Regions from separate parts of the Janthinobacterium glycogeni genome, predicted to be linked through region 2. Evidence: predicted binding sites of a transcription regulator. Region 2 holds the regulator's gene; each other region holds the start of a gene.
The links. Region 2 encodes LexA, which represses DNA repair genes until DNA is damaged. Its sites were predicted from a motif close to ACTGTATNNNNATACAGT; they were not measured.

Region 1 (9,822 bases), on a different contig from region 2:
ATCCCACAGGCCGTCGTCGCGCATATACGCTTGGACGTCGATAACGCGGGAGTGCCGTAGGGCGCGCCGGGATACGGGAGTTGACAGGGGCATAAGACCGATGCCGCTTGCGCGGCCATAATTAGTAAGCAGCCATGTGCCTAAAGCACTCTGTTCGCAGCTTCTACGAACAGCAACCGCACCTGCGGCGCCGCAAAAACCCTAAAAGTGTAGCACACAGGGCGCTAGTTGCGCCGCAACATAATTTTTTATTGCTTGTGCCGCCCGCCGCGAATCATTAACGAAAATCGCAAAATCAATGACGATCATTCGCAATTCAAATAACTTGGATGCGGGCAGGCCGGCACCGGCAGGCTGGCCGGCACCGCGCCTCAGTCAGTCACACCCAGTGCGCGTAAAACCGGCAAGATGCGCACGGAAAAATACTGTGCCTGCGCCAACAATTCGTCCAGGTTTTCCTCTTCCGTCAACAAGGGCTGCCCATCCTTCGTCATCAGCTGCTTCAGGCGCAGCAGCACGGGCCACGTCGTGCGCACCCAGTCTTGCGGCGTTGGACAACCTTGCAGTTTCGCCCACAGGAAGAGCTGTTGTAAATGCGATACAACCACACCGCCGCCCGTCAGGGGGCTGGCGAGGAAGTGCAAATCGGTTCTTGCCAGCGCCTGCTCCAGCAAGTGTGCATTCAGGCGCGCCGTCTGCGGCCGCGCCGCGGCGATGCCGGCCTCATCCTGGACGGCAGACACGCTGCCCTTGCTGACCAGTACCAGCATGATCTGCAGCAAGGCGGCCAGACTGGCTTCGCTGCCAGCCAGTTGCTGCTCCAGTTCGCCTATCGTGTACACGCGATGGTCAGCCATGGCGTCAAGCACGGGCGCATACACGCGCTCGTCCATATCGGCGTCGCCCAGCACGCCATGCACGCTCAACACCACTTCGTCGCGGGGTACGGCCAGCATCACGCGCACGGCCCGCAAGGCGCTGGCCTGGGCGAACGGCGTCAGCCTGCGTGCGCCCTTGACCCAGTAATCCCGGCGGAATTGCTCGTTGACGAGGAAGGCGCGCGTCGTCTCGCGAAAAATGGGATCGGGTATCTCGGCCAGGAACTGCTGGTGCTCAGCCGTCAGGTTCAGCATGTCGACCAGAGCGGTATAGTTGGCGGACGCAGCGAACTCGAGCTTGGCCTCGCCCAGCATGGCCGCGACGCTGGAAAAAGCCATCGGCTGCCAATCGGCATTGAAATACTCATGGGCAAGATAATGTCCATCCATCGCCTTGAGCTTTTCGAAGCGGTCCGCCAGTTGCGGGTTGGCGTCCAGGTAGCGCGGTTGCGTGGCGATCATCCTGTCGACGAAATCGATGGCGCCAGCGACTCTGGCCAGCACGCCCTGGCCCGGGGCGCTCATGACGCGGCTATGTTCGGCCAGCAAGTCGCGCATCGGCATCATTGCGCCCCAGCCTGGCTGCGTGTTGTAGCTGATGAAGACGACACCGCCAACTTTCAGCTTGCGCCGCAGGAAGTCGACGATGAGCGCGCGATTTTCCGCCGAAACCCAGCTCCATATCCCATGCAGGCAGATAAAGTCGAAATCGGGCAAGTCGTCGCGGCAACAAAACTGCGCGAACGATTCATCCGTGAACTGCGCGCCGGCGTCGGCCGCGTTGGCCAGCTCCTGCGCAAAGGCGGCCTGGGACGGATTGAAATCATTGCCATGCCAGCGCGTGGCGGACGCCGCCGCATGGATGTTGGCGCTGACGCCCTGGCCAAAGCCCAGCTCGCAAGCCGTGCCGCTGGCCGGCAAGGCCAGGCCGGCGGCCAGCAAAGGCAGGCGCAGGCGCAGAGGGTTCAATTCTTCGTAATAGCCATAGATATAGGCAATTTCGGCCATATAGCCGGCATTCCAGTTGCTCATCTCGATCCTGTCACGGTCAATGGTGCTGCGCGCATCGCACAGCGTTCGAGCGCCAGAATACCCTATCGCGCGGCGTCACCATACTGGAAACAGACGGCGTTTGAAAGCGCAGTTCAGCGCGGCGCGGCATGGCGGCCGGCTGGCCCTGGATGAGCTATTCCTCGTCGGGCTCCAGCCCCTTCAAGGCCGCCTGCACGGCGCGCTGGGAAAAACCGCGCTGCATCAGGAAGCGCATCTGCTTGTTGCGCTGCTCGGCATCCTGCGCCACCTGGCCAAACTTGCGGCGCCACACTTCGCAGGCGCGCGCCGTCTCGCCTTCGGCCAGGCCCGCCTTGAGTTCCTGCAGCGCTTCGCCGCCAATGCCATGGCTTTGCAATTCCGCCATGATGCGGCTATTGCCGAAGCGGGCCGAGCGGCGGTGGATCAGCGACTCGGAAAAACGCTCCTGCGACAGCCAGTTGGCCTGCTCCAGGCTGTCGAGCAGGGCTTCCACGTCGTCGCCCTCCTGCGCATGGCGCTGCAGCTTGCGCCGCAATTCCATGCGGCTGTGTTCGCGCATCGACAGAAAGCGTAGCGCCCTGCCCTTCAGGCTTAGTTGTACTGCGGCCATACCCCCACCTTGTCTTTCATTCCACGATCACATCACCCAAACACAATCGCCGCCCGGCGCAACAGCGCGGGACGGCGATCAGGATCCTACCTTGCGGCAAGCCATGCGTAGGTCGGATTAGGCCCCTTGGGCCGTGATCCGACAACATTGTTGGCGTTTGATCCGACAACATTGTTGACGTCTGTGGTGTTGTCGGATTCCGCGCGGCTTTGCCGCGCTAATCCGACCTACTCTGGCTTGGCTTCCGCCTTGGCAGCCTTGTCGGCGGCCTTATCCGCTTTTTCCGGCTTTTCAGCGGCCAGCGGCGGCAGTTCGCGCACGCCCAGCGAAGCGCGCACCTTGTTTTCGATTTCGCGCGCCAGCGCCGGACGCTCCTGCAGGAAGGCGCGGGCGTTGTCCTTGCCCTGGCCGATGCGTTCGCCGTTGTAGCTGTACCACGAACCGGATTTTTCCACGATCTTGGCATCCGAGCCCAGGTCCAGGATTTCGCCTTCGCGCGAGGTGCCGGCGCCGTACAGGATGTCGAAGTGCGCTTCCTTGAACGGTGGCGCGATCTTGTTCTTGACGACCTTGACCTTGGTTTCGTTGCCGATCACTTCATCGCCGGACTTGATCGAGCCGGTACGGCGGATATCCAGACGCACGGAAGCGTAGAATTTCAGCGCATTGCCGCCGGTAGTCGTTTCCGGGCTGCCGAACATCACACCGATCTTCATGCGGATCTGGTTGATGAAGATGACCAGAGTATTGGTGCGGTTGATGGAACCGGTCAGCTTGCGCAGGGCTTGCGACATCAGACGCGCTTGCAAACCTGGCAGGGAATCGCCCATGTCGCCTTCGATCTCGGCGCGTGGCGTCAGCGCGGCCACGGAGTCGATGACGACCAGGTCGACGCTGCCCGAACGCACGAGGGCGTCGCAGATTTCCAGTGCCTGCTCGCCCGTGTCCGGTTGCGAGATCAGCAATTCATGCAGGTTCACGCCCAGTTTTTGCGCGTAACCGACGTCGAGCGCGTGCTCGGCATCGATAAAGGCGCAGGTGCCGCCCAGTTTTTGCATTTCGGCGATGGTTTGCAGGGTCAGCGTGGTTTTACCCGACGATTCCGGACCATAGATTTCCACCACGCGGCCGCGCGGCAAGCCGCCCACGCCCAGCGCGATATCGAGGCCGAGCGAACCGGTCGACACGACTTGCACTTCTTCGATCGGTGCGCTGGCATCCATGCGCATGACCGAACCTTTGCCAAACTGCTTCTCGATCTGCGCCAGTGCGGCGGCGAGCGCCTTGGCTTTTTCCGATGCGGGTACTACAGCTTTTTTATCGTCCATATGTTCTTTCAGCCGTTCTACAGGTGCGGACTCACGTGACGCATCTACGTGAACCGTGCAGCCTGCGATAGCGCCAGTGGGTTAAATTCTTTACACAGACAGTACTGTATAAAAAAACAGTGATCAATGCAAGCGGAACGTGGATTTGTTTTGAAACAGATCAATACAAGCCTGGTTTCTCACAAAAACTCGCCACCTTGCGGGAAATGAAACACAATACAAGCTTCTACCGCCGCAAGCATAGGAAGTGCACCATGCGTATTTTACTTGCCGAAGATGACAGCGTGCTGGCCGATGGCCTGACCCGCTCGCTGCGCCAGTCCGGTTATGCGATCGACTACGTCAAGACCGGGCAGGAGGCCGATACGGCCCTGTCCACCCAGGAATTCGACTTGCTGATCCTCGACCTGGGCCTGCCGAAGATGTCCGGCCTGGAAGTGCTGCGCCGCCTGCGCGCGCGCGCCTCGCTGCTGCCGGTGCTGATCCTGACGGCCGCCGATTCCATCGAACAACGCGTAAATGGCCTTGACCTCGGTGCCGATGATTATATGGCCAAGCCGTTCGCCTTGTCGGAACTGGAAGCAAGAGTGCGCGCCCTGACGCGCCGCGGCGCCGGCGGCGGCGCCACCATCATCAAGCACGGCCCCCTCAGCTACGACCAGGTGGGACGCAGCGCCTACATCAACGACCAGATGCTCGACCTGTCGGCGCGCGAACTGGGCTTGCTGGAAATCCTGCTGGGCCGCACCGGCCGCCTCGTCTCGAAAGAGCAGCTGGTCGACCACCTGTGCGAATGGGGCGAGGAAGTGTCGAACAACGCCATCGAAGTGTATGTGCACCGCCTGCGCAAGAAGATCGAGGTGGGCGGCGTGCGCATCGCCACCGTGCGCGGCCTCGGCTATTGCCTGGAAAAATACTCGGAAGCGGCGCGCCTGAACGCCGAAGCGGGCGAGTCGGCAGCCCCGGCCAGCGGGTCCGCCAGCAAGTGAAGGCGCGCGAGGCGCCAGCGGACGAGCCGGACGACGACGACTGGTTCGAGCCGCCCACGACGGAGCAGGACGACACCATCGAGCATTCGCTGTTCGGCGAAATCCTCGACTGGATGCTGGCGCCCCTGCTGCTGCTGTGGCCGATGAGCATCGCCATCACCTATCTGGTGGCCAAGGGCATCGCCAATCAGCCGTTCGACCATGCGCTGGAAGACAGCGTGACCGTGCTGACGCAACAGGTCAAGCAGGCCGACGGCGCGCTGCTGCGCCGCGTGCCGGACAAGAACAGCAATAACAAGGGCCGCGACTTCCTGCGCGGCGACGACGTCGATACCCTGTATTACCTGGTGGTGGGTGCGCGCGGCGAATACCTCGACGGCGACCGCGACTTGCCGCCGCCACAGGACCCCGACAAATACCGCAGCGGCATGGTGCTGTTCCGCAACGACACCATCCACGGCACGCCCGTGCGCGTGGCGTTCAGCTATCTCGATATTCCTGCCGGCAACGACGATGAGCCGAGCCGCGCGCTGGTGCAAGTGGCCGAGACGCTGGAAAAACGCGCCCAGCTAGCCAATGAAATCATCAAGGGCGTGATTTTGCCGCAGTTCATCATCCTGCCCGTGATCCTGGCCCTGGTCTGGTTCGCCCTGGCGCGCGGGCTGTCGCCGCTGGCGCAATTGCAAGAACGCATACGCGCCCGGCCGCCCGACGATCTCTCCCCCATCGAATCGGGCCAGGTGCCCGAGGAAATCACGCCGCTGGTCGGTTCGCTCAACGAGATGCTGGCGCGCCTGTCGCTGTCGATCGACATGCAGAAGCGCTTCATCGCCGATGCGGCGCACCAGATGAAGACGCCGCTGGCCGGCATGCGCATGCAATCGGAGCTGGCCCTGCGCCAGACCGACCACGACGAGATTCACCGCTCGCTGCTGCAACTGGCGAAAAGTTCGGAAGCGGCCACGCGCCTGGTCAACCAGCTGCTGGCCCTGGCGCGCGCGGAAAACCAGCCACAGGCAGGCACGGCCTTCGAACCGATCGAGCTGAGCGAACTGGCGCGCGGCGTGGTGCAGGACTGGGTGCAAGCCTCGTTTGCCCAGCATATCGACCTGGGCTTCGAACAGCCCGGGTATTCGATCATGATTTCCGGCAATGCCATGATGCTGCGCGAGCTGCTGAGCAATCTGATCGACAATGCCCTGCGCTACACGCCGGCCGGCGGCAGCGTCACGGTGCGCGTGCGCAGCACCCTGGAACTGGCCATCCTGGAAGTGGAAGATACGGGGCCCGGCATTGCGCCGGCAGAACGGGCCCATGTGTTCGAGCGCTTTTACCGCATTCTCGGCAGCAATGTCGACGGTAGCGGCCTGGGCCTGGCCATCGTGCGCGAGATTGCGCAGCAGCACGGCGCCGAAGTCGATATTTTTAACAATCCGCGCGCGCAGTCGCCGAAGCTGCCGGGCACCTTGCTGCGCCTGAGCATCGCCCTGCTGTTGCCGGAAGCGCCAGAAGAGGATGACATCACGTATGGATAAGCCCAGCCTTCCCGCGGCGCCGCTGCAGCCGGCGCGCACGCCCGGCCCCGAGCTGCAGGCGCGCCACGACGTGCACTGGCGCAAGACGCGGCGCCTGACGGCCATCCTGCTGCTGGTCTGGCTGCTGACGGGCTTCCTGACCGTGTTCTATGCGCGCGAGCTGTTGCACCTGAACCTGTTCGGCTGGCCCCTGCCCTTCTATATGGCGGCCCAGGGCGCCTCGCTGGTGTACCTGGCCATCATCGCCTTCTATGCCTGGCGCATGCGGCGCCTCGACCGGGATTTCCATGCCGAGGAGCACGCATGAGCGGCCAGCGCAGCTTCTTTGCGCGCCTGTGCCGCTACTACCTGCTGTTTACCGCCGGTTTCGCCGCCTTCCTGCTGGCCCTGTCGGTGCTGGAACAGGAAGGCATGCCGCGCGCGTGGATCGGCTACCTGTTCATGCTCGTCACCATCACCCTGTACGCCACCATCGGCGTCATCAGCCGCACCTCGAACGTCACCGAATACTATGTGGCGGGGCGCCGGGTGCCGGCCATGTTCAACGGCATGGCCACGGCCGCCGACTGGATTTCGGCGGCCAGCTTCATCAGCCTGGCCGGCGGCCTGTACCTGAACGGCTTCGACGGCCTGGCCTTCATCATGGGCTGGACGGGCGGCTATTGCCTGGTGGCGCTGTTGATCGCCCCCTACCTGCGCAAGTTCAGCCAGTACACGATTCCCGATTTTCTCGCCGCCCGCTATGGCAGCGGCGCCGACAAGCGGGGCGCCAGCGTGCGCGTGGTGGCCGTGGCCGCCACCATCATCGTGTCGTTTACATATGTGGTGGCGCAGATCTACGCCGTCGGCCTGATCGCCTCGCGCTTCACGGGCGTGGATTTTTCCGTCGGCATCTTCCTGGGCCTGGCCAGCATCCTCGTCTGCTCCTTTCTCGGCGGCATGCGCGCCATCACCTGGACGCAGGTGGCGCAGTACATCATCATCCTCGTCGCCTTCCTGATTCCCGCCATGTGGCTGTCGGTCAAGCATGCGGACAATCCCGTGCCGCAGATCGCCTACGGCAAGGTGCTGCCGCAACTGAGCGCGCGCGAACACGTGCTGGAAACGGATCCGAAAGAAAACGAGGTGCGCGCCATCTTCCGTCAGCGCGCGCAAAGCTACCAGGCGCGCATCGACGGCTTGCCCGGCTCCTGGGAACAAGGCCGCCTGGCGGCCCAGCGCCAGCTCGACAGTTTGCGCCAGCGCAATACCTCGCTGTTCGATATCCGCAACGCGGAACGCACCCTGATCGCCTATCCCAAGAGCCCCGACGAGGCTCGCGTGCTGTGGCAGGCGATGCAGGCGCAAAACCGGAAACGCGCCGAGCCGATCATTCCGCACGCGCAGCCGTTTCCCGCCGCCGACCGGGAGCAATCCGATATCAAACGCAACAATTTCCTGGCCCTCGTGTTTTGCATGATGCTGGGCACGGCCGCCCTGCCCCACATCCTCATGCGATCGTACACCACGCCGTCCGTGCACGAAACGCGCGTCTCCGTGTTCTGGACCCTGTTCTTCATCCTGTTGATCTATCTCACGATTCCCGCGCTGGCCGTGCTGGTCAAGTACGATATTTACTCGGCCCTGGTCGGCACGCAATACGCGAACCTGCCCACCTGGGTGTCGTACTGGGCCAACGTGGACAAGCTCAGTCCCCTGATCAGCATCGTCGACGTCAACCGCGACGGCATCGTGCAGTTGGCGGAAATTTCCATCGACGCCGACGTGCTGGTGCTGGCCACGCCCGAGATCGCCGGACTGCCCTACGTGATTTCCGGCCTGGTGGCGGCCGGCGGCCTGGCTGCCGCCCTGTCGACGGCCGACGGCTTGCTGCTGGCCATCTCCAACGCCCTGTCGCACGATATCTATTACAAGGTGGTCGATCCCAGCGCCTCGACGCAAAAGCGCGTGACGATTTCCAAATTGCTGCTGCTGGCCGTGGCCTTCATCGCCGCTTATGCCGCTTCGCAAAAGCCGGCGGACATTTTGTCGCTGGTGGGCGTGGCCTTCTCCCTGGCCGCCTCGACCCTGTTCCCGCCGCTGGTGCTCGGTGTCTTCTGGCAACGCGCCAATTACCAGGGCGCGCTGGCAGGCATGCTGACGGGCTTTGGCGTGTGCCTGTATTACATGCTGCACACGAGCACCATGCTGGGCGGTAATGCCAGCGGTCAATGGTTTCATATCGCGCCCATCTCCGCCGGCATCTTCGGCGTACCGGCCGGCCTGGCCGCCGCCATCCTGGTCAGCTGGCTGACGCCGGCGCCGGGACGGCGCAGCACGGGGCTGGTCGAGCATATCCGGGCGCCGGAATGAATAGGCAGGCCGGCCCGCCAGATCAATTCCTTGGGCGGCATGGGGAAAAAGACAGCATGGCGCTAAAAAAGGAGTAGGCTGGAGGGCCGTTCCATTTACGAGGAAATCCCATGCCGTCTGGAAAAATTCTTGTTGCCCAGGGAGGCGGCCCCACCGCCGTCATCAACCAGTCGCTGGTGGGCGTGGTGCTCGAATCGCGGCGCTTTCAACATGTCACGCGCGTGTACGGCGCCCTGCATGGCGTGCGCGGCATCATCAATGAAGAGTTTGTCGATCTGACGCAGGAAACCAGCCACAACCTGGAGCTGGTGGCGGCCACGCCATCCTCGGCGCTCGGTTCCACGCGCGACAAGCCCGACATCGCCTACTGCCACCAAATCTTCGAAGTGCTGCGCGCGCACGAGATCGAGCACTTCTTTTATATCGGCGGCAACGACTCGTCCGACACGGTGCGCATCGTCAGCGAGGAGGCGCACAAGGCCGGCTATCCGCTGCGCTGCATCCACATCCCGAAAACCATCGACAACGACCTGGTGGGCAGCGATCACACGCCCGGTTTTCCCTCGGCCGCGCGCTTCGTCGCGCAAGCGTTCGCCGGCGCCAACCTCGACAACGCGGCCCTGCCCGGCGTCTACGTGGGCGTGGTGATGGGCCGCCACGCGGGCTTTTTGACGGCCGCCTCGGCGCTGGGCAAGAAGTTCCCCGACGACGGCCCGCACCTGATCTACCTGCCCGAACGCGTCTTCGTTTTGGAGCAATTTCTTGCCGACGTGAAGGCCACGTATGAAAAATACGGCCGCTGCGTGATCGCCGTCTCGGAGGGCATCCACGACGCGTCGGGCGAGCCGATCGCCAGCCTGCTGGCCAGGCAGGTGGGCAATGAGGTGGAGCGCGATGCGCACGGCAACGTGCAATTGTCCGGCACGGGCGCGCTGGCCGACCTGCTGTGCGACGAGATCAAGGCGAAACTGGGCATCAAGCGCGTGCGCGGCGATACCTTCGGCTATCTGCAGCGCTCCTTCATCGGCTGCGTTTCCGACGTGGACCAGCGCGAAGCCCGTGAAGTGGGCGAAAAGGCGGTGCAGTTCGCCATGTGGG
Region 2 (9,822 bases):
GATGTTGACCGTGCGGATGAAGTCGCGCTCCTCGCGCAGCGCCGCCTGCTCCTGCTCCAGCGCGCGGACGATGGCGTCCTTCCGCTGCGGCTGCGCGGCCTGCAGGCGCAGGGCCTCGATCTCGGCGTCGCGCAGCAGCACTTCGTAGCGCGTGTCGATCAGAGCGATGCGATCGAAAATGGTTTCCAGCTTGGTGGCCTTGTCGACCACGTGCACGGGCGTGGTGATCTTGCCGCAATCGTGCAGCAGGCCGGCCAGCCAGAGCTGCTTGCGCTCGTTGTCGCTGAGCCGGAAATCGGCCAGCGGCCCCGTTTGCGTCGCATGCGCGGCATCGGCCAGCAACATCGTCAGTTCGGGCACGAACTGGCAGTGCCGTCCCGTGTACGGCGACTTTTCATCGATGCCGATATTGATCAGGGTAACGAGCGACTCGAGCAGCTCTTCCAGCTGCGCAATGAGCAGCTGATTCGTCAGCGCCACGCCCGCCTGCGCGGCCAGTGCCTCGATGAAGCGCTGGTCGGTGGAGGAAAAGGCGCGCACCTGCCCCGTCTCGCTATCCTTGGCATTGACCAGCTGCAGCACGCCGATCAGGTCGCCCTCGTGATCGCTCATGGGCACCGTCAGGATCGATTGCGTGTGGTAGCCATGGTGACGGTCAAACTCGCGCATGCCGGAAAAATTGAAGACCTCGTCGCGGTAGACGTCGGCGATATTCACGCTGCGGCGCATGTTCGCCGCATACGCGGCCACCGACGCCAGGTTGGGCTGGCCGGCGCCATCGAACAGCGGCACGCCGGGCAAGCCCATGTCCGCGCCCTGCGCGATGCCCAGGCTGTCGTTGACGCTGATGTCGAACGCCAGTTGGCGGCCCTCCAGCGCGGGCCGGTACAGGGTGGCGCCGTCGGCGCCGCTCATGCTTTTCGCCAGCAGCACGATGCGCTGCAGCAGCGCGCCAATGTCGCGCCCCTCACCGCCCAGGCCATGGCCGAGCGCGACGCTGAGTTCGGTCAATTGCTCCAGTCTGTGGGCGATTTTCTCAGGGTGCAGCTGAGGCATATTGGTGGCAATCAGGTAATGGGCAAGCAAAAAAGAGGAAGTCGGCAAGCGCCAGTGTAACGGCGACCCTGCGCACTGTACATTACTTAGTCACAACAAAATGAAATTACTTTCCGTATCGCAACACACATAAATGTTGCCGCCAATCTCATTAATTAGAATAGAATCAACAATAATTACACTGTAACAAGGTACTGAATGAAATTCACATTCAGGGGCGTGCGCGGCTCCATCCCCTCCCCCGGCCCGCGCACGGCGCGCTATGGCGGCAACACCACGTGCATCGAGGTGCGCACGGACAACGACAGCCTGATCATTCTCGATGCCGGCAGCGGCATCTTCGCGCTGGCGCAGCAACTGCCGCCGGGCCAGCCCGTCGACGCGCACGTCTTCATCACGCACAGCCACTGGGACCATATCCACGGCTTGCCCATGTTCTCGCCCCTGTTCGTGGCCGGCAACCGCATGCGCCTGCATGGCGCCCTGGACGGCAACAGCGGGCGCGGCATCGAGCACGTGATGGCGGTGCAGCTGCAGGGCAGCTATTTCCCCGTCAGCGAAGCGGCCATGGCGGCCTGCATCGAGTACCGCACCTTGGCGCCCGGCGAAGCCGTCGAGGTGGGCGGCGCGCGCGTGCGCGGCGCGGAAATGAACCATCCGGTGGTCAACCTCGGCTACCGCATCGACTGCGGCGGCGCTTCGCTGTTTTTCAGCGGCGACCATGAACCGTTCTACAACCTGCATCCGCCCGGCCACGCCGAGCATGCGGCCTGCGCGGCGCGCAATGCGCAGCGCCAGGCCGGCATCGATGCGCTCGTCGCGGGCGTCGATGCGCTGATCATGGATTGCTCGTACACGCGCGAAGAATACCCGGGCAAGCAGGGCTGGGGCCACGGCACCTTCGACGCCGCCTTCGACCTGGCCCTGCGCTGCGGCGCGCGGCACCTGTACTGCACCCACCACGAACCGACCCGCAGCGACGAGCAGCTCGAAGCCGTATTTGCCGACGTGATGGGCCGCTATGCGAGCCGCCTGGCCGGCCTGCAGGTGTTCCTCGCCAGCGAGGGGCTGACGGTGGAACTGGCCGGCGCATAAAAAAAAGGAACCTTGCGGTTCCTTTTTTTGAATGTGCCCAATTGGCCCAAGGCCCTCTGAAAACCGTAGCGAGCAAGCCCGATATCGGATTGAGTAGCGGAACTGTACTTTAGTACAGTGAGCAACGGAGATTCGATAGGGGGCTGCGCAGTAGGTTTGCAGAGGCGCCTTACATGATGTGGTGGCCAATCCACCAGGCGACTGCGGCAACAAACGCGGAAGCGGGAATCGTGAAGATCCAGGCCCAGACGATATTGCCCGCCACGCCCCAGCGCACGGCCGACATCTTTTGCGCCGAGCCGACGCCGACGATGGCGCCCGTGATCGTGTGCGTGGTCGACACGGGAATGCCCAGCGCCGTCGAGACGAACAGGGTGATCGCGCCGCCCGTTTCGGCGCAGAAGCCGCCGACCGGTTTGAGCTTGGTGATCTTCTGGCCCATGGTCTTGACGATGCGCCAGCCGCCGAACAGGGTGCCGAAGCTGATGGCCGTGTAGCACGAGATGATGACCCACATCGGCGGCATGGCATCGGCCGCGCTCGAGTAGCCGGCGGCGATCAGCAGCATCCAGATGATGCCGATGGTTTTTTGCGCATCGTTGCCGCCGTGGCCCAGGCTGTAGGCAGCCGCCGATGCCAGCTGCAAACGGCGGAACCATTTGTCGACCTTGCGCGGCGTCGAACGCACGAAGATCCACGACACGATCAGCATCATGATGGAGCCGAACACGAAGCCCAGCACGGGGGCGATGACGATGAAGGCCACGGTTTTCCACAGGCCGGCCGCGACCAGCGCGCCCGTGCCGGACTTGGCGACGGCGGCGCCCACCAGGCCGCCGATCAGGGCGTGCGAGGACGACGAAGGAATGCCGTAGTACCAGGTAAACAAATTCCAGAAGATGGCGCCCATCAGCGCGCCGAAGATCACGTACTGGTCGATCACGGCCGGGTCGATGGTGCCCTTGCCCACTGTGGCGGCCACGGTCAGCTGGTGAAACACGAAGATGGCGACGAAGTTGAACGTGGCGGCCATGGCAACCGCGGTCTGCGGTTTCAATACGCCCGTCGAGACCACCGTGGCGATCGCGTTGGCGGCATCGTGGAAGCCGTTCATGAAGTCAAACAGCAGCGCGAGGACGATCAACAGGCCTAGCACGTAGATGCTGATTTGTATGGTCATTATAGTTTCTTTTCTGATTCTGGTTCAGGACAGGCCCAACGCTTATGCGTTTTCGACGATGATGCCTTCGATAATATTGGACACATCTTCGCAACGGTCGGTCACGGTTTCCAGAATTTCGTAGATCGCTTTCAGCTTGATCAGATTGCGCACGTCCGGCTCGTCGCGGAACAGCTTGGACATGGCGGCGCGCATCACGTGGTCGGCGTCCGATTCCAGGCGGTCGATCTCTTCGCAGATGGCGACGATCTTGCGCGAGTTGTCCATGTTGTGCAGCATGGCGACGGCGTCGCGCACTTTTTCGGTACAGGCCAGCACCAGTTCGGCCAGGCGCTTGGCTTCCGGCGTGACGGCTTTCAGGTCGTACAGCGAGACGGTTTGCGCCGCATCTTCCAGCAGGTCGAGGATGTCGTCCTGGCGCGTGATCAGCTGATGGATGTCGTCGCGGTCGATCGGCGTGATGAAGGTCTTGTGCAGCATTTCCACGGTGGCGTAGGTGACTTTGTCCGCCTGTTTCTCGATGCTTTCGATCGCATGCACGCGGTTTTCCAGGTCGTCGAAATTGGTCATCAGGCCGAGCATCTCTTTGGCGCCCTTGACGCACAGTTCCGCGTGCTGGTTAAACAATTCAAAAAACTTGCCCTCAGTGGGCATCAAGCGTCCAAACATGTCATTCTCCGTTAAGCATTGAGTCGTGTTATTTACTACAGAAAGCCGCCCCGTTGTCGGGGGCGGCCAATGGAATATCAGTGCTGCTGTGTTAGTCGCCTTGGTAAAGCGCCAGGCCACCACTGTAATTGCCAAATTTGGTGTACTGCCCCATGAAGGTGAGGCGGATGCTGCCGATTGGACCGTTACGTTGTTTACCGATGATGATTTCGGCCGTTCCCTTGTCTGGCGAGTCGGGGTTATACACTTCGTCGCGGTAAATGAACAGGATCACGTCGGCATCCTGCTCGATAGCGCCCGATTCGCGCAAGTCGGACATGACAGGACGTTTGTTCGGGCGTTGCTCCAGCGAGCGGTTCAGCTGGGACAGCGCGATCACGGGGCAACCGAGTTCTTTCGCCAGGCCTTTCAAGCCCCGTGAAATCTCGGAAATCTCCGTGGCGCGGTTGTCGCCCGGCGTATTGGCCGACATCAGCTGCAAGTAATCGACGATGATCAGGCCCAGCTTGCCGCACTGGCGCGACAGACGGCGCGAGCGGGCGCGCAATTCGATCGAGTTGAGCGCCGGCGTTTCATCGATGTACAACTGCGCGTCGTTCATCTTCTGGATCGCATTCGTCAGGCGCGGCCAGTCTTCGTCGTTCAGGCGGCCCGTGCGCAGGCGGTGCTGGTCGAGCTGTCCGACGGAGCCGAGCATACGCATGGCCAGCTGGGCGCCGCCCATCTCCATCGAGAACACGGCCACGGGCAAGCCGCTGTCGATGGCCACGTTTTCGCCGATATTGACGGAAAACGCCGTCTTGCCCATCGACGGACGGCCCGCCACGATCACCAGGTCGCCCGGCTGCAGACCGGAGGTCATGCGGTCGAGGTCGATGAAACCGGTGGGCACGCCCGTGATTTCACTCTGGTTGTCGCGGCTGTACAGTTCGTCGATGCGCTCGACCACCTGCGTCAGCAGGGGCTGGATGGCGGTCCAGCCCTGGGCGCCGCGCGCGCCTTCTTCGGCGATGGCAAAAATCTTCGATTCGGCCTCGTCAAGCATCTGCTTGACTTCCTTGCCTTGCGGGCTGAAGGCCGTGCCGGAGATATCGTCGGCGACGGTGATGAGCTTGCGCAGCACGCCGCGGTCGCGCACGATCTCGGCGTAACGCCGGATGTTCGCGGCCGATGGCGTGTTTTGCGCCATGGCGTTCAGGTAAGCGAGTCCGCCCACATCATCGGCCTTGCCGAGCTGGGTCAGGGTTTCAAAAACAGTAATGACATCGGCTGGCTTGGAAGCGTTAACCATCTTGACGATTTGCTCGAAGATGATGCGATGGTCATAGCGATAGAAATCCTCCGCATGCATGAAGTCGGCGATGCGGTCATACGCGGCATTGTCGCGCAGCAGACCACCGATAACGGATTGTTCTGCTTCGATCGAATGCGGCGGTATACGGAGGGAATCCAGTTGCGGATCAGAGGGGGCGTTCATGGCGCGAATTATACCCGCTTCGGCGTGCTGGCAAAAATAAAGGGCTGAAAATGAGCGAAAAAAAGGCCACAAAAAAGCCGGGCGAACCCGGCTTTTCATAGTGCGGCAGCGCTTGCGGGCCAGGCCCGCAGACGATTACGCGTTCGCGTCTGGAACGACAGCGATAACAACTTCCACGACCACGTCGGTGTGCAGAGCAACCGAAACGTTGTGCTCGCCAACGATCTTCAGCGGGCCGGTAGGCATGCGGATTTGTGCTTTTTCAACAGCAAAACCTTGCTTGGTCAGCGCTTCAGCGATGTCGAAGTTGGTGACGGAACCGAACAGACGGCCATCGACGCCAGCTTTTTGAGCAACTTGAACGGTCAGACCGCTCAGTTTTTCGCCCTGGGCTTGCGATGCGGCCAGTTTGGCGGCAGCAGCTTTTTCCAGTTCGGCGCGCTTGACTTCGAATTCAGCCACAGCGGTTGCCGTGGCACGACGTGCCAGGCGTTGCGGGATCAGGAAGTTACGTGCGTAACCGTCTTTGACTTTAACGACTTCGCCGAGGTTACCGACGTTTACAACTTTTTCTAACAGAATGATTTGCATAGTTCTTCTCCAGGAATATCTGACCGATTAAGCGTGGTGCAGATCGGTGTATGGCAGCAGCGCGAGGAAGCGAGCGCGCTTGATTGCGGTGTCGACTTGGCGCTGGTAGTGCGCTTTGGTACCGGTCAGGCGTGCTGGCATGATCTTGCCGTTTTCCTGGACGAAGTCTTTCAGCGTGTCGACGTCTTTGTAGTCGACTTGTTCAACGTGCGCTGCGGTGAAGCGGCAGAACTTCTTACGTTTGAACAATGGGTTTTGCTGTTTGCGTTTTTCTTTAAGCTTGAGCTTATTTTTGTCGAACTTTTTACCGAATGCCATGTCAGGCTCCTGTATCTAAAATGCGCTAGTCAGAATTGACTGCACTAAAATCAATGATGTGAAACACCAAACTTTTGCTGTTGCGGCTCTTCCTGGCCAGGAAACCCGTGAACTGATAGACCCCGCCCAAGCTTGCCTGACTGAACCGGCCTGAAATTTCGCCAGCGGCTAGCGCGGCGACATCAAACTCGGTCAAACGGGCAATCCCTGCTTCCATCTGCTGCGAACTGTGTTGCAATACTGCATTCACAATCGGCAGTCCTGCCGGGGTATAGCGCAGTATTTCGCGCTCGGCAATGATGGCGGTAACTTGTAGCTGGTTCAGCGCACGATCCTGGTCAAGAATTAAGCTGCTGCTGCGGCTGGAGCGGCTGCTGGTGCTTCGGTGCGGTGGCTTTTGGCCGCGTCTTCGCGTTGTACCGATTTCATCATCGGCGAAGGAGCTGTTTCAGCTTTCTTCATTTTAACGGTCAGGTGACGCAACACGGCATCATTGAATTTGAATGCTGTTTCCAACTCGACCAGGGTCTCGTTGTCGCATTCGATGTTCAGGCAGATGTAGTGTGCTTTAGGCAGCTTTTGGATCGAGTAAGCCATTTGACGGCGGCCCCAATCTTCCACGCGGTGAACCGAACCGCCGCGGGTGGTTACGCTGGCTTTGTAGCGTTCGATCATCGCGGGCACTTGCTCGCTTTGGTCCGGATGGACGATAAAGACTATTTCATAATGACGCATGCAAACTCCTTCAGGTCGGATTGATAATCGCCCACCCCGGCGTCAAGACGGGTGTGGGAAGGTCAGCCGAAGATTATAACCGCCTTTTGCAAACGTTTCAATCATTCCTTCCACCAGCGCCTGAAAAGCCCGCGCACCGCCGCGCTTTCCGCCTCTGGACAAGTATTTCTTGCGAAATTCGCCGAAAACACGGAAATCCCCTTGCATAGTGGGCGATACTGTACAAAAATACAGACTGTTCATATAGACAGCATTTTAGTATGCACCCACCGCTCATGATCAAGCTGACAGCACGACAAGAACAAATCCTGAACCTGATCAAGGACGCGATTGAAAACACGGGCTTTCCTCCCACCCGTGCCGAAATCGCCAATGAACTGGGTTTCAAATCGGCCAATGCGGCCGAAGAGCATTTGCAGGCCCTGGCGCGCAAGGGCGCGATCGAGATTTCACCCGGCACCTCGCGCGGCATCCGCCTGATCGGCGCGGCGGCCGAAGCGCCGCCATCGAAAGTGCCGGCAGCCCTGTTGATGTCGCTGCCCCTGATCGGCAGGGTGGCGGCCGGTTCGCCCATCCTGGCCCAGGAAAACCTGGAAGCGAGCTACAACGTGGACCCGGCCCTGTTCTCGGCCAAGCCCGACTTCCTGCTGAAGGTGCGCGGCTGGTCCATGCGCGACGCCGGCATCATGGATGGCGATTTACTGGCCGTCAAGAAGGTCGACAGCGCCAAGAATGGCCAGATCGTCGTCGCCCGCATCGGCGACGAAGTCACCGTCAAGCGCTACAAGAAGACGGGTTCCGTCATCGAACTGCTGCCGGAAAATCCCGATTTCAAGGTCATTACCGTGTCGCCGGAAGATGAATTCGCCCTGGAAGGTTTGGCGGTGGGCTTGATGCGCAGCTGGCATTGATTGAGCGCGCCCTCATAAACCTACTGCGCAGCCCACTCTCGGGCATCCGTTGCTCGCTAGCTGGGCGCCCCCGTACAATGTACAGCTCCGCTACTCAACCCGATATTGGGCTTGCTCGCTACGGTTTCTGAAGGCACGAAGACATTACCATTGAACGGCGAAAAACAAAGGGCCGCAACAGCATGACTGTTGCGGCCCTTTTCATTTGTCCGGCGACTTATACATCGAGTGCCTGGCGGAAATCCTCGAGCAGATCCACCTCGTCCTCGATGCCGACGGAAACGCGGATCAGCGATTCGGCGATACCCATGCTGGCGCGCCGTTCGGCGCCCATCTCATAGAAGATCGTGTGGGCGACGGGAATGACCAGGGTGCGCGTGTCGCCGAGGTTGCTCGCTGGAATGGCCAGATTCAAACGATTGAGGAAATCGAAGCAGTCGATGCCATCCTTCAATTCAAAGCTGAACAGCGAACCATAGCTGCGGAACAGGTCGCTCGCCAGCGCGTGCTGCGGGTGCGACGCCAGGCCCGGGTAGTGCACGGCGGCCACGCGCGGGTCGGCGGCCAGCATGGTGGCCAGCGCCAGGGCGTTCGAGCAGGTGCGATCCATGCGCAAGGCCATGGTTTCCGCGCCAACGGCGATATGGTGCGCCGCTTCCGGGCCCAGCGAGGCGCCGAAGTCGCGCAAGGCCTTGGCGCGGATTTGCGCGATGCCCCACTGGGCCGGCGCCGCCTTCTTGTAGTTATCGAAGATGTTCGGATACTGCGTCCAGTCGAACACGCCCGTGTCCGTCAAGCTGCCGCCCAACGCATTGCCGTGGCCGCCGATGGATTTCGTCAAGGCATTGACCACCAGGCCCGCGCCCACGGCTTTCGGGCGGAACAGATACGGCGTCGTCATCGTGTTGTCGACGATGTACAGGATGCCCTTTTCGCGGCACAAGTCGCCGATCTTTTTCAGGTCGGCGATCTGCGTGCGCGGATTGGCGATGGTTTCCACGAACACGATGCGCGTGGCCGGCGTGATGGCGGCCGCCACGTTGGCCACCTCGGTGGCGTCGACGAAGGACACGCCGATGCCCTGCCCCGTCACCGTTTGCCACAGGCTGTTGGTATTACCGAACAAAAAGGCCGACGACACGACATGGTCGCCCGCGCGCAAGAGCGCCTGCACCACGGCGCCGATGGCGCCCATGCCGGTAGCGAAGCACAGGGTCGCGACGCCGTCTTCCATCTTGTTGACCTTGTCTTCCAGCGCGGACACGGTCGGATTGCCCTGGCGGCCGTAGCGGAAGCCCGGCTCCTTGCCCTGGAACACGGAAGCGAGCTGGCGCGCATCGGCGTAGCCGAAGGCAACGGAAGTATGCACGGGCTTGTGCAGGGAACCGTGCTCGATGCCCTTGCGGCGGTCGTTATGCAGGATGTTGGTGGTAAAGCCGTAGTTTTTTTTATCGTTCATGATCGCGGAGCAAAAAAAGCCCGGCGCTAGCCGGGCAAGATAATTACGCTTCTGTCGTTGCCAGGTTCAGGTTCAGCTGGGAACGGGGCGTATCTTCCGGCGCTGCCGCCTTCGGATGGTGGCGCGCATATTCCAGGCGGTCCAGGTATTCCTGCGACACGTCGCCCGTCACGTAGACGCCGTCGAAGCACGAAGCCTCGAAGTTGGTCAGGGCCGGGTTGACGTCGGCGATCGCCTGCTTCAGCGCGCCGATATCCTGGTACACGAGGTAGTCGGCCGTGATTTCGCGGCACACTTCTTCCGTCGTCCGGCCGTAGGCGATCAGCTCGTC
Region 3 (9,822 bases), on a different contig from region 2:
GAGAGCATCGACAAGCTCAACACGCAGCTGCGCGACGCCCAGCGCCGCAACGACTTGCTCAATGAAAAACTGGAGGCGCTGAAAAACATCGAGCGCAGCCTGTCCGTGCGCCCCGCCGCTGGAGCGCCGAAATGAGCGAGCACGCCCACATCCTGCTGGTCGACGACGACCCCGACCTGCTGCGTCTGCTGACCATCCGCCTGAAGGCGGGCAATTACCGCGTGACGGCCGTGGGCAGCGCGGAAGCGGCGCTGGCGCGCCTGGCCGTGGAATTGCCGGCCCTGGTCATTACCGACGTGCAATTGCCAGGCCGCGACGGCCTGGCCCTGTTCGATGAAATTCGCCGCCAGCATGCGGCCCTGCCCGTCATTTTGCTGACGGCCCACGGCACCATCCCCGACGCCGTCGACGCGACGGCGCGCGGCGCGTTTGCCTACCTGACGAAACCGTTCGACGGCAAGCTCTTGATGGAAAAGGTGGCGTATGCGATCAACTTGTCCACCGTCATGCCGGCGCCCGCGTCCGGCGACGAGAGCTGGCGCGCCGAGCTGATCAGCCGTAGTTCGCAGATGGCCGAGCTGCTGGCCGAAGCCAAGCTGGTGGCGGGTTCCGACGCCAGCATCCTGATCCGTGGACCTTCCGGCACGGGCAAGGAATTGCTGGCGCGCGCGCTGCACAACGCCAGCCGCCGCGCCAAGGCGCCATTCATCGCCGTCAACTGCGGCGCCATTCCCGAGCAATTGCTGGAATCGGAACTGTTCGGCCACGTAAAAGGCTCGTTTACGGGCGCCGTCGGCAACCGCGAAGGCTTGTTCCAGGCGGCCGATGGCGGCACCCTGTTTTTGGATGAGATCGGCGACATGCCCCTGCCGCTGCAGGTCAAATTGCTGCGCGTGCTGCAGGAGCGGGCCGTGCGTCCCGTCGGCGCCGACCAGACGCGTCCGGTGGACGTGCGGCTGCTGTCGGCCACGCACCGCGATCTGGACGTGGCGATGACGGAGGGGCAGTTCCGCGAAGACCTGTATTACCGCCTCAATGTCGTGACCTTGACCTTGCCGCCGCTGGCCGAGCGCCGCGAAGACATTTCTCTGCTGGCGAACCATTTCCTGCAGAAACTGGCGGCCAAGTACCAGAAACCGTTGAACGGCTTCGCGCCCGACGCCCTCACGGCGCTGGTGGCCGCGCCATGGCCCGGCAATGTGCGCCAGCTGGTCAATGTCGTCGAGCAAGTGTGCGCGCTGGCGACGGCGCCGCTGGTGCCCTTGTCCCTGGTGCAGCGCGCCCTGCGCGTGCCATCGCTGGAAGCGCTCAGCTATAACGAAGCGAAGCAGCGCTTCGAGCGCGACTACCTGATTCAATTGCTGCGCTTGACAGACGGCAACGTGGCCGATGCGGCCCGTCTGGCCGACCGCAACCGCACGGAGTTCTACCGCTTATTGCAGAAATACGAGCTGACGCCGGCCCTGTTCCGGGCCGACGGCGACCCTGTCGCTGATTAGCGACAAAAATAAAGTATTAATAATCAACGACTTATTGTAAAACATTGATATTGTTGCCACAGGCTGTCGCTGGCAGGCGACAAAAAGCCCGGATTTTCGGCCCGGAACGCCGCGAAACGGGCAGGAAAAATCCATACTAAAGCTAAGTCGTTGATTTTGAATGAAATTTAAAAGCTGGCACGGTGCTTGCTGTATGGGTAGATGTGACGCTTCAAAGTGTTGCTTTATCCAAGTAAGAAGCTTTTAACTTCATTGAGAGGAACTACCATGCAAACATCGAAACTGTTCAATACCCTGGTCGCCGCTATCGTACTGTCGGGCGCCTCGATCACCGCTTCGCATGCAGCTGACTCCGCCCCAAAAGCACAAGCTCCTGCTGACACCGTCGTGGCCGCCAACGCTGCCGCTGCCGTCCCTGATGAAACCATCACTTCCTCGGCCAAGGCCGCCCTGAGCGCCGATGCGCAAGCCGCTGCCCTGCCAGTCAAGGTGGCAACCCAGCAAGGTGTCGTCGTCCTGTCGGGCGACGTGCCGAGCGCCGAAGCGGGTGACCGCGTCGTACAGATCGTCGCTTCCGTGAGCGGCGTGAAAGAAATCAAGAACGAGCTGAAAGTCAAAGCCGCCGGCTAATCGCCCTCGCGCTGTACTTTACTCCGGGTTGCCCTGTCTGCGGACAGGGCATTTTTTTTGCCTAATTCAGTTAGTTTTGACTGTTTCGACAGCTGCTTGCGGAGGCGGCAGTGTCACCGGCGCTGTGGCGATGTCCCGCATCTGGATTGTTGTCGTATTGGGATAATCAAATCCCGCTCCTGTATTCCGGTCAACAATGTAGCCGATGCCGCCGCCCAGTAGAATATTGCCCCATACGGCACCATTCGACTTCGATACCAAGGTCGAACTTCCAGACAGATTGCCTTTCTTGCAGTCGACGATCATGTCGCCAGTGCTCTTATGCACCATTACGCTGCCAGGGCTGACAACGAACCAGTTTCCTGCATCGTTGCTGAGATTGCAGCCAATACCGGACACTTCCTTGCTCTCATGAATGGTCTGAATGGATACAGGCTGAAATTTTTCACCCGCGACGGATGCGCAGCCAGTTAACGCCAGTGAGGCTAAAACAAGAGATAGCTTATGCATATTGACCCTAGATGTAGTTATAATTTTTAGAACAAACTAGTGTAAATTGGCATTGTTTATTTATCTATAAAAATATTTTAATTATGGAAATTTTGTTTCTTTTTAGATGAATTCCTTGAAGCGCGAATAATGCGAGCAGTAAAGCCTCGTTCATTCTCACTGTATGATTTTTAGCGTTGATGAATCGAGTTCAACTGTAGAATAGCCAGCACTGGCGCCGTTTCCGGCGCTTTTTGTCATCCATGGCGCAGTGTTGCAAGGCTGGGCCGCTACCAGGCTACCGCATGTCTTCTTTTTCTCCCGCCGCCCTGCTGCGCAATCTAAAACCCGACAACTTCACCATCGCCCTGCTCGTCACCGTGGCGCTGGCCAGCTTCCTGCCCTGCACGGGCCAGACGGCCGTAGTCTTCGGCCATATCACCACCGTTGCCATCGGCGCCCTGTTTTTCCTGCACGGCGCCAAGCTGTCGCGCGAAGCCGTGGTGGCCGGTGTCATGCACTGGCGCCTGCATTTGCTGGTGCTGGCCAGCACGTTTATTTTGTTCCCCCTGCTGGGCCTGGCCCTGCGTCCGCTGGCGCTGACCTTTCTCACGCCCGAGCTGTACGTGGGCATCTTGTTCCTGTGCGCCTTGCCATCGACCGTGCAATCGTCGATCGCCTTGACGGCCATGGCGCGCGGCAACGTGCCGGCCGCCATCTGCAGTGCCTCGGCCTCGAACTTCATCGGCATCTTCCTCGCGCCGATTCTCGTCGGCTTGCTGGTGGCCAAGGGTGCGGAAAGCAAGTCGTCGGTCGACGCCGTGCTGTCCATCGTCATGCAGCTGCTGCTGCCCTTCCTGGCCGGCCAGTTCCTGCGCCGCTGGATCGGCCGCTGGGTCGACCGCCACAAGGCCATGCTGAAATTCGTCGACCAGGGGTCCATTTTGCTGGTGGTCTACACGGCCTTCAGCGAAGCCGTCAGCGAAGGCCTGTGGCACACGATTTCGGTGGAAACCCTGGTGGCGCTGGGCCTGTTCAGTATCTTGCTGCTGGCGCTGGTCCTGGGTCTGATGACGTTCATCAGCCGCCGTCTGGGCTTTAGCAAGGAAGATGAAATCGCCATCGTCTTCTGTGGCTCGAAGAAAAGCCTGGCCAGCGGCGTACCGATGGCCAAGGTACTGTTTGCCACGCACTCGCTGGGCATGGTGATTTTGCCGCTGATGCTGTTCCACCAGATTCAATTGATGATCTGCGCCGTGATCGCGCAACGCTATGCGCGGCGCGATGAGGCGCAGGAAGTGCCGGCGACGACGCGATAATGCTAGTCTCGCAATAGCGTCAACGCCTGCCGCAAGCCCTCGACGATCACCCGATACGCCTGCCGCCGGCTCATCTCATCGGGCGCGCGCAGCACATACGCCGGGTGATACACGGTAATCACCCAGCGCCCGTCGTGCTGGATCGGCGTGCCGAGCAGCGGCGTCATGCTGGCCGCGCCATCCTGCAGTACGGATTTGAATGCAGTGCTGCCCAGCGCCACGATCACCTGCGGTTGGACCCGCTCGATCTCTTCTTCCAGCCAGCCATGGCAGGCGAGGATCTCGCGCTGGGCCGGGGTCTTGTGCAGGCGGCGCTTGCCGCGCGGTTCCCACTTGAAATGCTTGACGGCGTTGGTCAGATAGAGGCTGTCGCGCGCCAGGCCCGCTTCTTCCATGGCCCTGTTCAGCAGCGCACCGGCCGGGCCGACGAAGGGCAGCCCGGCCAGGTCTTCCTGGTCGCCCGGCTGCTCGCCCACCAGCATGATGCGGGCGGTGTGCGGGCCTGTGCCGGGCACGGCTTGCGTGGCATGCTGCCATAGTGCGCAGCGGCGGCACCGGTCCAGCGTCGTGGGGACGTCGCGAGCGGGCTGGGCCCGCTCTGCGCTGATCGGGATCATGGCGGCGCCCTGCCGCTGTCCCACGCTGGCCGTCTGGCCCGTGCGCCGCTCGCCGTTGGCCGCGCCGCTCAGCATGGCGGGCACGATGGCGCCTTCCGGCAGGTTTTTCCAGAAGCGCGAGGGGATATGGCTGTGCAGCAAATCGGCATTCACGCGCGCGGGATTGAAGATGCTGCGGTAGTAGGTCAGCCACAGGGCTTCGCCCGCATCGTCGATGTCGGCCGCGCCACGCAGCAGGGCCGGTCCCGCGTGCAAGGTGGCGCCATCCCACAGCATGCTGGCCGCCGGCGTGGCGATCATCCAGCTGGTCGATCCCATGCGGCGCGCGAAGTGGCGCGCCACCTGCGGCAGCACCTCGTGCGTCGGTTCGAACCAGGCGACGAAGCGGGGAGCGCCCTCGCTTTCCGCCCGCTCGCGAAAGCGCACGTACGCATGCATGTCGTGCTCTTCGCGATGCACGGCCTTGACCATGGCGTGCAGGCGCGCACCATCGGCGTCGGCCGGCGAGAGCACGTCGTGCTGGCCCTGCTGCCAGCGCCAGAGCACCTGATATAACAACGCCCAGCGGTCATGCACGTTGAAACAGGCGGCGGCCTGCAGCAATTCCACCAGGGCACGGGGCAGGCGCAGCGGCGGCGCGCTGGTATCCGTCGCATCCGGCGTAGAGGAAAACAGGTCGCCCTCGCCTGGCTGCGATTGCCAGGCCACGTCGGCAGGCGGCACCTTGAGCGCGATCAATTCGCGTGCCGCCGCGCGCCATTCGTCGAACGATTGCGCCAGCCGCACCACGCGCTCATTGACAGCTTTCATGCGGCCTGCAGTTCCGGCCACAGAGGCATCTGCTGCGGCGCATCGGCCATGGCGCGGCGCAAGTGTTCCGAGGCCGTGGTGTCGCGCGCGGGAAAGTAATCGGCCGTGATGATGAAGGGGGCGATTTTCTTCATGCTGCAGCGCAGGCGCGACAGGTCGGCGTAGCGCACCTGCCGCAGCTGGCGCAGCTCGACGATGCGCTGCGCGTTGCGCAGGCCGATGCCGGGCACGCGCGCGATCATGTGCTGCGCCGCGCGGTTCAAGTCCAGCGGAAAATGTTCGCGGTGCGCCAGCGCCCAGGCCAATTTCGGATCGATGTCGAGCGCCAGGTTGCCGCCGCTGGCGGGCAGCAGTTCGCTGGCCTGGAAACCATAGCTGCGCAGCAAGAAATCGGCCTGGTACAGCCGGTGTTCGCGCAGCATCGGCGGCGGCGCCAGCGGCACGCTTTTCGGGCTGTCGGGGATAGGGCTGAAGGCCGAGTAGTACACGCGCTTGAGCTTGTAGCTGCCGTACAGGGTCTCGGCCGTGGCGAGGATCTGCTGGTCGTCGCTGGCGTCGGCGCCGACGATCATCTGCGTGCTTTGCCCGGCCGGCGCGAAACGCGGCGAGCGCGGTTCTTCGGCCTTTTCATCGAGCTTGCGGCGGATGGCGCCCATGGCCAGCTTGATCGTGTGCACGCTTTTTTCCGGCGCCAGTTTCTGCACGCTGTCCTGCGTCGGCAATTCGATGTTGACGCTGAGCCGGTCGGCATAGCGGCCCGCCTGCGCGACCAGGACCGGATCGGCGTCGGGGATGGTTTTCAGGTGAATGTAGCCGCGGAACTGGTGTACTTCGCGCAACTCGCGCGCCACCTGCACCAGCTGCTCCATCGTGTAGTCAGCCGACCGGATGATGCCGGAACTGAGGAACAGGCCGTCGATGTAATTGCGCAGGTAAAAGTCGGCCGTCAGCTTGACCACTTCGGCCACCGTGAACCGCGCGCGCGGCACGTTCGAGCTGCGGCGGTTGACGCAGTACTGGCAATCGTACAGGCAGTAATTGGTCAGCAGCACTTTCAGCAGCGAGACGCAGCGCCCATCCGGCGTATAGCTGTGGCAGATGCCCATGCCCGAGGTGGCGCCAAAGCCGTCCTTGCCGATGGAATCGCGCCTGGGCGCGCCGCTGCTGGCGCAGGACGCATCGTACTTGGCCGCGTCGGCCAGAATTTCCAGCTTGTCCGTCAATTCCATGGCTCACCTCAATATACTGTGTTTATATACAGTATATCAGGGAATACACCTTGCACCGTCTTGACTTGCGCGATGGCAGAACGCTATATATAAGTGTATATTACGGTCCTTGTTCACCGTTCACTTTACAAGGATACGACCATGCGCCTCACCTCCCTCGCCAAGCTCCTCGGCACTGCCCTGCTGGCCACCGCCGCCACCTCCGCCCTTGCCGGCGAAGTGGTGGTGTCGGCCGCGGCCAGCCTGACGAACGCGTTCAAGGATGCGGCGCAAAGCTACGAGGCGCAGTATCCGGGCAGCAAGGTGTCCCTGAACTTTGCCGCCTCGGGCGTGCTGCTGCAGCAGATCGTCAAGGGCGCGCCCGTGGACGTGTTTGCCTCGGCCGACCAGGAAACCATGGATGCGGCGCAAAAGCAGGGCCTCGTCTTGCCGGCCGACCGCATGGACTTTGTCGGCAACAGCCTGGTGCTGATCGTGCCGCACGATAGCAAGCTGGGCATCAAGAGCCTGAGCGACCTGACGCACAAGGGCGTGACCCGCGTGGCCATCGCCAACCCGGCCAGCGTGCCCGTCGGCCGTTACTCCGAAGGCGCGCTGAAGAAGGCGAAATTGTGGGAAGCCGTGCAACCCAAAGCCATCGGCACGCAGAACGTGCGCCAGTCGCTCGACTACGTGGCGCGCGGCGAAGTCGACGCGGGTTTTGTCTACGCCACCGACGCGGCCATCATGAAAGACAAGGTCAACGTGGTGCTGGACGTGCCATTGGACGCGCCCGTGCTGTATCCGATCGCCACCATCAAGGACAGCGGCAATGCGGCCGAAGCGAAGCGCTTCGTCAGCTACCTGCAGACGGCGCCGGCGCAAGCCATCCTGGCCAAGTACGGGTTTAAAAAGCCATAAAGTAAAACGACTGCACATGGATATCGCCTGGACCGCGCTGGCCCTGTCGCTGAAAGTGGCGGCATGGGCCACGGCGCTCAATTTGTTGCTCGGCATCGGCACGGGCTATCTGCTGGCGCGCACGCGTTTTCCCGGGCGCGAGCTGCTCGACGCCCTCCTGACCCTGCCGATGGTGATGCCGCCCACCGTGCTCGGCTATTACCTGCTGGTGCTGCTGGGCCGGCGCGGCACCCTGGGCATCTGGCTGCAGGACAACTTCGGCATCAACCTCATCTTTACGTGGCAGGGCGCCGTGATCGCGTCCACCGTGGTCGCCTTTCCCCTCGTCTTCAAGCCGGCGCGCGCCGCCTTCGAGGCCGTCGACGGCCAGCTGGAGCAGGCGGCCCGCGTGCTGGGCATCCCGGAGCTGGCCATCTTTTTCCGCGTCACGTTACCGCTGGCGTGGCGTGGCATCCTGGCCGGCGTGCTGCTGGGATTCGTGCGCGCGCTGGGCGAGTTCGGCGCCACCCTGATGGTGGCCGGCAGCATTCCCGGCAAGACGCAGACCCTGTCGGTGGCCGTGTATGAAGCCGTGCAGGCGGGCCAGGACGACGTCGCCAACACGCTGGTGCTGATCACCTCCCTCGTCTGCATCGTGGTGCTGTTGTCGGCGGGCCGCCTGGCGCCCGGGCGCATCGCGCACAAATGAGCCTATGATGACGCCCATGCAACTCGACCTCGACATCCGCGCCACCTTGCGCTCCGGCAAACGCCGTTTCGACCTGCAGGTGCAATGCACCTCCGGCAGCCAGCGCATCGCCATGTATGGCCCGTCCGGCGCCGGCAAGAGCATGACCCTCAAAGCCATCGCCGGACTCTTCACGCCTGACTCTGGCCATATCCGCTTGAACGGCCGCACTCTGTTCGATGCGGCCGCCGGCATCAACCTGCCGCCGCAGCAGCGCAATGTCGCCTACCTGTTCCAGGATTACGCGCTGTTCCCGCACCTGACGGTGCGCCAGAACGTGGGCTTTGGCCTGAGCCGCGGCTGGTTCAACCCGCGCGCGCGCGAAAAATTGCAGAAGATCGAGCATTGGCTCGACGCCTTCCACTTGCAGGAACTGGCGCACCAGTATCCCGACGAGTTGTCCGGAGGCCAGCGCCAGCGGGTGGCGCTGGCGAGGGCGCTCGTGGCCGAACCGGCTGCGCTGCTGCTCGACGAGCCGTTTGCCGCTCTCGATCCGGCCCTGCGTGTCAAAATGCGGCTGGAACTGAGCCAGTGGCAGCAGCGCCTGGACGTGCCCATGATCCTGATCACACACGATCCGGAAGATGCGCGCATCCTGGGCGAGCATGTGCTGTACTTGCGTGACGGACAGATCGATAACAGGGAAGAACACATGGCATTGGGTGAACGCATTGGATAAATCAGCGGCAGCGGAAATCGGCCTGCAAGGCTCGGTATGGATGACGGTGGGCGGCGAGCACCTGGGCGGTGCCGGCCGGGTGGAATTGCTGGGCGCCATCGCCGAATGCGGCTCCATCACGCAGGCGGCCAAGCTTGTGAAGATGAGCTACAAGGCGGCCTGGGACGCCATCGACGCGATGAACAACCTGGCCGGCGAACCGCTGGTCGAGCGCCTGACGGGCGGCAAGGGCGGCGGCGGCACGCGGCTGACGCCACGGGGACGCCAGCTGGTCGACAATTTCCGCATCATCGAGCGCGAGCATGCGCGCTATCTGCGCCAGTTGGGCAGCCAGGCCGAAGGCATCGCCGACGATCTTTTACTCATACGGAGAATGGCCATGAAAACCACGGCGCGCAATCAATTCCTGGGCAAGGTGGCCGAACTGAAACAGGGCGCCGTCAACGATGAAGTCACGCTGGAATTGCCGGGCGGCCAGCACATCGTGGCCATCGTCACGCAGGGCAGCAGCGCCAGCCTGGGCCTGGTGCCGGGCGCGGAAGCGTTTGCGCTGATCAAGGCCTCGTCCATCATCCTCGTGGCGGACAGCGCAGGGGCGCGCTTTTCCGCACGCAACCAGCTGGCCGGGCTTGTGACGCGCGTGCAGACGGGCGCCGTCAACACGGAAGTGGTGCTGGACCTGCCGCGCGGCGGCACCATCGCCGCCATCATCACGAACCAGAGCTGCACCGAGCTGGGCATTGAGCCTGGCAGCAATGTGACGGCGATTTTCAAGGCGTCCAGCGTGATCCTGGGCGTGCCGGCGTAAACGGCGACGCTGAGCAAAGTTCCGGGGTCAGACCCGGCGGGTCTGACCCCAGCTTTACGTTGCAGGCCTAATCCTTCAACCGCGACAACCAATCGGCCGCCGCCGCCAGCGCCTG

Region 1: a site for LexA is predicted at 3,952-3,969, ahead of recA (recombinase RecA). Genes of this name have one in related genera too.
Region 3: a site for LexA is predicted at 6,609-6,626, ahead of ACQ4W4_RS16795 (putative DNA modification/repair radical SAM protein). Genes of this name have one in related genera too.

Annotation. Positions count from the first base shown of each region.
Region 1 covers NZ_JBNYXP010000002.1:362,369-372,190, forward strand. The annotation lists gene ACQ4W4_RS07220 (DUF2889 domain-containing protein) at 1-93, opposite strand, end outside; gene ACQ4W4_RS07225 (methyltransferase regulatory domain-containing protein) at 372-1,910, opposite strand; gene recX (recombination regulator RecX) at 2,065-2,520, opposite strand; gene recA (recombinase RecA) at 2,748-3,848, opposite strand; gene ACQ4W4_RS07240 (response regulator) at 4,103-4,837, shown strand; gene ACQ4W4_RS07245 (sensor histidine kinase) at 4,834-6,372, shown strand; gene ACQ4W4_RS07250 (DUF4212 domain-containing protein) at 6,365-6,679, shown strand; gene ACQ4W4_RS07255 (sodium:solute symporter family protein) at 6,676-8,724, shown strand; gene ACQ4W4_RS07260 (6-phosphofructokinase) at 8,835-9,822, shown strand, end outside.
Region 2 covers NZ_JBNYXP010000001.1:711,192-721,013, forward strand. The annotation lists gene ACQ4W4_RS03280 (GAF and HD-GYP domain-containing protein) at 1-1,056, opposite strand, end outside; gene ACQ4W4_RS03285 (MBL fold metallo-hydrolase) at 1,255-2,151, shown strand; gene ACQ4W4_RS03290 (inorganic phosphate transporter) at 2,321-3,334, opposite strand; gene ACQ4W4_RS03295 (DUF47 domain-containing protein) at 3,374-4,000, opposite strand; gene ACQ4W4_RS03300 (replicative DNA helicase) at 4,092-5,477, opposite strand; gene rplI (50S ribosomal protein L9) at 5,613-6,068, opposite strand; gene rpsR (30S ribosomal protein S18) at 6,096-6,386, opposite strand; gene priB (primosomal replication protein N) at 6,412-6,711, opposite strand; gene rpsF (30S ribosomal protein S6) at 6,732-7,121, opposite strand; gene ACQ4W4_RS03325 (hypothetical protein) at 7,164-7,364, opposite strand; gene lexA (transcriptional repressor LexA) at 7,397-8,032, shown strand; gene ACQ4W4_RS03335 (cystathionine gamma-synthase family protein) at 8,250-9,491, opposite strand; gene purF (amidophosphoribosyltransferase) at 9,535-9,822, opposite strand, start outside.
Region 3 covers NZ_JBNYXP010000006.1:364,825-374,646, forward strand. The annotation lists gene ACQ4W4_RS16765 (hypothetical protein) at 1-135, shown strand, start outside; gene ACQ4W4_RS16770 (sigma 54-interacting transcriptional regulator) at 132-1,499, shown strand; gene ACQ4W4_RS16775 (BON domain-containing protein) at 1,767-2,129, shown strand; gene ACQ4W4_RS16780 (hypothetical protein) at 2,196-2,639, opposite strand; gene ACQ4W4_RS16785 (bile acid:sodium symporter family protein) at 2,924-3,937, shown strand; gene ACQ4W4_RS16790 (UdgX family uracil-DNA binding protein) at 3,940-5,364, opposite strand; gene ACQ4W4_RS16795 (putative DNA modification/repair radical SAM protein) at 5,361-6,593, opposite strand; gene modA (molybdate ABC transporter substrate-binding protein) at 6,735-7,493, shown strand; gene modB (molybdate ABC transporter permease subunit) at 7,510-8,181, shown strand; gene ACQ4W4_RS16810 (sulfate/molybdate ABC transporter ATP-binding protein) at 8,198-8,899, shown strand; gene ACQ4W4_RS16815 (TOBE domain-containing protein) at 8,940-9,707, shown strand; gene ACQ4W4_RS16820 (response regulator) at 9,775-9,822, opposite strand, start outside.